One region of the Fictibacillus sp. 5RED26 genome, then DNA from elsewhere that is predicted to be linked to it. Evidence: riboswitches for the same ligand, from Rfam matches in the RefSeq annotation. Region 1 holds a riboswitch; each other region holds the start of a gene.
What was found. Region 1 has a riboswitch for lysine ahead of IHV10_RS15405 (aspartate kinase). Riboswitches for the same ligand answer to the same signal wherever they lie in the genome.
Positions count from the first base shown of each region.

Region 1 (2,277 bases):
CTAAAGAGATTCTCCTTCCACAAGAAGTGGATGCAGATCTTGTATCGGAACTTCTTCAAGTGAAAGTGTTGCAACCAAAAAAAGGACAAAAGAAAGAGCTTGTGGAGTTAGCTACTAAAAACGCGTCTTTAGCTCTTCACGAGAAATTTGCCCTGATCGAGCAAGATGAGGCGAGAACGATTAAAGCCGTTGAGAACCTTGGTGAGAGAATTGGGATTGCTGCACCTTATCGTATTGAAGCGTTCGATAACTCGAATATTCATGGAACAGACCCTGTTTCTGCCATGGTTGTTTTTGTTGACGGAAAACCGTACAAAAAGGATTATCGAAAATATAAGATCAAATCTGTGGAAGGTCCAGATGATTATGCTTCCATGAAGGAAGTTGTTCGCAGAAGATATACAAGACTATTGAGAGAAGAAGGAGAGCTTCCTAGTCTTATTCTGATCGATGGCGGAAAAGGGCAAATATCTGCGGCTCAAGATGTATTAGAGAACGAGCTTAACTTATTTATTCCAGTAGCAGGTCTATCAAAAGATGAAAAGCATAGAACCTCACAGCTTTGGATTGGGGATCCTCCTGAAATGATACACTTGCCTAGAAACAGTCAGGAATTCTATCTTCTGCAACGAATTCAAGATGAAGTTCACAGGTTCGCGATCTCCTTCCATCGAAAAGTTCGCTCTAAAAGCATGTTCGAATCAACATTAGACAGCATCGCTGGAATCGGTGACAAACGCAAAAAGATGCTGCTTCGCCACTTTGGATCGTTAAAAAAGTTAAAAGAAGCTTCTGTTGATGAGATTCAAGCAGCAGGTGTGCCTAAACCAGTAGCCGAGCTTATTGAAAAAGCATTTTTATCAAATGAGTAGTTGCAGCTATTGAGTAACTTTGTTAAAATAAATCCAACTTTATAAATATGCCATGCTTCGTATGAAGTGATGGTAGAGGAGCAGGAACCAATAGTAACCCATCTGAAGAGAAGAAGCTCTAGTGATGATGGTGGAAAGGGGATTCTTGCCGAAGTGTAAAAGGACTTCTAGCCTTTTATGCTGGACCTGTATTGAAGAAATACAGAGCTGTCACACAAGTCCCCCCAGGGTTTGTGTGGAGGACTATCTCACGAGGGGGAACAAACTTGGCTTGCTACGGATTATAGCAACAATAGGGTTTTTCCTTATTGTTGCTTTTTTGTATTTACTTTCAAAAAAAGAAGGTATACGTGCACCGTCAACAAAGTCTTCTAATAATAGAGATAGAATCTTACAACAAGAAGGGATTGGAGTATATGGGGAGAATCGTTCAAAAATTTGGTGGAACTAGTGTAGGCTCAGTTGAGCGAATACAAAATGTTGCAAAACGAATCATCCATGAAGTAGATGCAGGAAATGAAGTCGTGGTTGTGGTTTCAGCGATGGGCAAAACAACGGATGAACTCGTAAAGCTTGCTACAGATATCAGTCAGAACCCTTCTAAACGGGAAATGGATATGCTACTTACGACGGGTGAACAGATTACGATCGCCCTATTGACGATGGCTCTGCATCAAGAAGGATATAAAGCTCAATCATTAACAGGATGGCAAGCGGGTATTCAAACCGAAGATGCCTTTTCAAATGCAAGAATACTAGACATCGATTCAGAGCGCGTGTCTTCTCTATTAAAAGATGGCCATATCGTGGTTGTCGCAGGTTTTCAAGGGCTGATTCCTGAAACAAAGGATATTGCAACGCTTGGCAGAGGTGGATCTGATACAACAGCCGTTGCGCTAGCGGCAGCTTTAAAAGCCGATCGATGTGACATCTATACCGATGTGACGGGTGTATATACGACGGATCCGCGTGTAGTGGATTCAGCTAGAAAACTACCTTCGATCTCTTATGATGAGATGTTAGAGATGGCGAACCTTGGTGCTGGCGTTTTACATCCGAGAGCGGTTGAGTTTGCTAAAAACTATAGTATTACATTAGAAGTAAGATCTAGCATGAGTGAAGAACGTGGAACATTAGTTGAGGAGGAAGTGTCTATGGAACAAAATTTAATGGTTAGAGGTCTTGCGTTTGAAGGAAACATAACAAAAATTACGGTCTCTTCAGTTCCCAATGAAATACACGCGTTAGCGGAACTGTTTACTATTTTGGCATCGAACGGCATCAATGTAGACATCATCATTCAGAATGTCCTAAATGAAGAAAAAACGAATATTTCGTTCTCGATTGAATCAAACTCATTATCTGCTACACAAGAAGTACTTGCTGCGCATCAAGGGAAATTAGG
Region 1 is NZ_JACZDU010000004.1:105,276-107,552, reverse strand. Features, by position in the region: gene uvrC (excinuclease ABC subunit UvrC) at 1-872, shown strand, start outside; lysine riboswitch at 938-1,126, shown strand; gene IHV10_RS15405 (aspartate kinase) at 1,289-2,277, shown strand, end outside.

Region 2 (2,277 bases), on a different contig from region 1:
CAAAAACATTCGTTTTTAATGGAACATCATTCTTGATGAGGTCTTCATAAGTTTCCCGCTTCACTACAAGCTGTTCTTCACCGTTCTCTACAAACACAACTGCTGGCCGCTGAATGCGATTATAATTGCTCGCCATACTATAACCGTAAGCTCCCGTACATGAAACGGCTAATAAGTCGTTATCACAAACTTCAGGAAGTTCAATATCCCAGATTAACATGTCGCCACTCTCACAGCATTTTCCTGCGATCGAAACGGTTTGTGTTGGTTCTTCGTTCATCTTATTCGCTACGAATGCTTCATATTTAGCTTGATAGAGTGCAGGACGAATGTTATCTGTCATCCCACCATCAATGGACACATAATGCCTAACTCCTTCGATCTCTTTTTGAGAGCCGATCGAATAGATCGTTGTACCCGCATCACCTACGAGTGAACGTCCTGGTTCAATCCAAAGTTCAGGCAGATCTTTCCCTTCAAAGTGAATCATCTGTTTCTTCACTTCTTCAATCATGGCCGTAACGTATTGTTCAGGAGAAAGCGGTGTATCCTCTGACGTATATTGAATACCAAATCCGCCTCCAAGATTTACGACACTTGGAAAATAGTTAAAGTTTTCTTCCCACTTTTTAAAATGGCCGAACAACTTTTCAATCGCCAGAGTGAATCCTTCTGTTTCAAAGATTTGAGATCCAATATGACAATGAATCCCTAAAACGCGAAAGCCTTCAAATGCAAGTACTTCTTGAAGTGCTCTGTTTCCTTGACCATTCCCTAAATCAAATCCAAACTTAGAGTCTTCCTGACCTGTAATGATGTAATCATGGGTATGGGCTTCAATTCCTGGAGTTAAACGCAGTAAGATGTCTACTTTTTTGCTAAGCTTGCTGCTCAGCATTTTTAATAAGGAGATCTCATGAAAGTTATCTACTACAATACAACCGACTCCAGCGGTAAGTGCAAATTCTAATTCTGCTAAGCTCTTGTTGTTTCCATGAAAATGAATTCTTTCAGGTGGAAATTCAGCTTGAAGTGCCGTATAAAGTTCTCCACCTGAAACTACATCCAGACTTAATCCTTCCTGTTCGATAAGCTGAAACATGGCGATGGAAGAAAAGGCTTTTGAGGCATATGCTACTTGATATCCTACCCCATTTCCCTCGAATGCTTTTTTAAAGCCTCTTGCTCTATTTTTAATCAAGGACAAATCATACAAATATAGCGGTGTTCCGTATTTTTTCGCTAGATCTACCGTATCTAAACCACCGATCCATAGATGTTGATTATCTCCAATTTTTGATGTTCCGTGTAAATTCACAAGTAATCCCCTCTCGTTGTTGATAGAGAATTCAATCCCGACAAATACAAAAGACAGCCGCAACTAAGGCAGGCTGTCAAAAACCGTACCCTCATGTCGGAATAGCTCTCCACTACAGTTGTAGTGACAGTCCGTTGCTTGTTCAGCAACGGCCCAGCATAAAAAGAGATGGAACTCTTTTTACACTTCGGCAAATTGACCTTTCAACATATTTCATCGTCATCCATGAACTCCATATGCTACTCATTCGTTTTGCGCCTCTACCTCATATGAGGCATATTTAATTAGTTATGAATTTAACACAATTTTCAACAATCAGCAAGGGACAGATTAATTAGTTGGCTGTTTTTTGGTGTTCTGCGGATGTACAATGCTAGGTCGAACTTTTGATAGCGGAACAGCTATTCGAACGACAATCTGTAGAAACGCTTTTGGATTAAACGGTAAGAGCGGCCACAAGTAAGGTGTGTTCAAATTTTTGATCGTTGCCATATAGAGAACCAACAATGTGAATCCGATAATAAATCCTGGCACTTTAAACAACATAACCATCGCAATCAAGAAAAGCCGCAGGACTTTGTTTGCGATACTCAGCTCATAACTTGGTGTGGAGAAGGATCCGATCGCCGCTATCGCAACATATAGAATAACTTCAGGTACGAATAATCCTACATCTATTGCGATCTGCCCGATCAATACGGCTGCGATCAGACCCATGGCGGTCGATAGTGCACTCGGTGTATGGATGGCCGCGAGCCTTAAGATATCAATCCCGATCTCCGCAAAGATTATCTGAAGAAACAGTGGGATGTTCGTGTGTTTATTCGGACCGATAAAATCAATGAAAGGCGGTAATAATTGCTCTTCCATCGAAAACAAAAGCCACATCGGTACTAAGAATACTGAAGCCATCATACCTGTAAAGCGGGTCCATCTTAAAAAAGCACCTATAAATGGAG
Region 2 is NZ_JACZDU010000003.1:268,554-270,830, forward strand. Features, by position in the region: gene lysA (diaminopimelate decarboxylase) at 1-1,318, opposite strand, end outside; lysine riboswitch at 1,413-1,589, opposite strand; gene IHV10_RS14160 (spore germination protein) at 1,649-2,277, opposite strand, start outside.
Region 2: it holds a riboswitch for lysine, as region 1 does, so the genes downstream of both, lysA (diaminopimelate decarboxylase) here and IHV10_RS15405 (aspartate kinase) in region 1, are expected to answer to the same signal.

Region 3 (2,277 bases), 280 kb from region 1:
AAGGATGGTAGTATCTGATATTGGGGAACAATGGTCACCAAAAACAGATCCCGCTAGTACTGCAGCAAGAACAGGAAGCATTAACTCAATATTTGTAGAAGCTGAAATTTCTGCTGCGATCGGCAGCATTACTCCAAATGTACCCCATGAAGTTCCTGTCGCAAAAGCCATTAGCCCTGACAGTACAAAAAGAACAAACGGCAGATAAGCTAAATTCATATGCTGATCAACTAACCCTGCTAGATACGTCCCTGTTCCTAAGCTATCGATGATAGAGATGATCGTCCATGCAAAAAGCAAGATCGTAACAGCACCGATCATAGACTGAATACCGCGTCCCAGTCCTTTTCCTAAGGATGCAGCACCCATCTTCTTTGGAAGGAAGAACAATATAGCAGAAGCTAAACCAAGCAGACCACCATATACTAATGATTTTGGTACATCGGTATTCTCAAAAATAGATAAAAGTGTGATGGCCGTTGGTTCTTCTAGCCCCTTCACATTTTGAATACCTGTATAGATCATGAATCCAACCGTAGAAATAATCAAGATTACGATTGGCCAAACAAGGTCTCCTACTTTTCCTTTGTCACTTTCTTCGAGCTTAATACCTTCTCCGATTGCAGCTTTTTTATCAGCTGCAATCACTTCTCCTGTAGCAAGAGCTGTTTCCTCATGTTTTTTCATCGGTCCAAAATCAAGTTGAAAATACGCTACAGCAAATACTAGGATTAACGCAAACACTGCATAAAAATTCATTGGAATCATTTGAATAAAAGCACTAAACGCAGACATATTTGTGATCTCATGTGTAGCAAAGATCGTTCCGATAATACCGATAATGTACGCGCCCCAACTTGAAACAGGTGAGATTACACACACTGGCGCTGCAGTTGAATCAAGGTAATATGCCAGTTTCGCACGCGAGATGCGATGTCGGTCAGTAATAGGTCTACTTACATTTCCGACAGCCAACGAATTAAAATAGTCATCAATAAAAATGACGAGTCCAAACACAACCGTTAAAAGCTGTGCACCTCTTCTCGTTTTCACTCTAGAAATGGCCCACTCTCCAAAAGCTCGGCTTCCACCTGCTAAAGAGATAATGCTCGTCATCATTCCTAAGATTAATAAGAACAGAAGAATATAAACATTCCACTCATTTAATGCACCGTCTGAAATAAAGTGCCCTTTCACAATCGTACCAATTTCTTTCAGTGTAGCCACAATACTAAAATCGTGAAGCAATAGGGCTCCCGCTAGGATCCCAGCTCCTAATGAGACTAACACTCTTCGTGTTAGAACAACCATCAAGATTGCCAATACGGGTGGTATTAACGAATAAATCGAATTCTCAAATTCCATGATGTTCCTCCTTCTTTTATTTAGCCATCGATATTGAGGAGTTCTTACAGGACGTTGAGGAAAAAAGGACAAAATAAAAAGCGATCAATAGACAAGGAAATAACCTGCTATCAATCACTTAAGTAATTTATGGTTTTCCTCATCGATCAGTAGTCCTCCACTGCTTTTAATTCCCAAGCAGTGACAGTTTTACACTTGTTTAGTGTAAACCCAGCAAAAGTGAACAGACGGTTTACTTTTGCTTCGGCGGAAGTTCCTTTCCTTTTTCTTCACAGACGTCACTCTCTGAAAAAGTACTTATAAAATCCGCTCCTCTACCCCATCGGTGATAGGCTTAAAGACATATAAAATTTTAAATTCAATTTCAATTATAACAAACTAGGACGAATGGTCAACCTAAACAGGATTTGTTAAATGAAGGAAATATATTTATTCTGCTGCTTCTTCCCCACTTGTGTCTTCTGATGGACTATCTTCAGAAGGCTCCAATTCATCATGAGATTCCTTTTCTTTTAAGTCTGGTGTAATCGGCACAGTCGGCTGAATAGGATCTCCAGATTGATTATAATAGACAGGGACTTCCCCTTTAATAAACTGTGCTGTTATCTTTATTGGTCTTTTTACAACTGTCGTTTCTGTCGCAAAAGGAATAACGATCCTCGTTTTCACTGTGACTACAATATCAATATTGATCCACGTATTGTTGATCCCTGAATTCTCTATTTTCTCTTCGATATCTGTGTTCGCTTCACCAATCAACATAAATTTTATAGGAATTTTCGGCCCTAAGTTAGCTAGGAGAGAGTTTCTTGTTGCTTGCCCAAGAGGTATTTCCATAATAACACCCGGTTCGTTCTTATAGGCTGTTATTCCTAACTCATCATTGGTTATTACTTCGTGTGCTTTTCCTTC
Region 3 is NZ_JACZDU010000004.1:382,407-384,683, forward strand. Features, by position in the region: gene IHV10_RS16810 (Na+/H+ antiporter NhaC family protein) at 1-1,365, opposite strand, end outside; lysine riboswitch at 1,508-1,690, opposite strand; gene yunB (sporulation protein YunB) at 1,795-2,277, opposite strand, start outside.
Region 3: it holds a riboswitch for lysine, as region 1 does, so the genes downstream of both, IHV10_RS16810 (Na+/H+ antiporter NhaC family protein) here and IHV10_RS15405 (aspartate kinase) in region 1, are expected to answer to the same signal.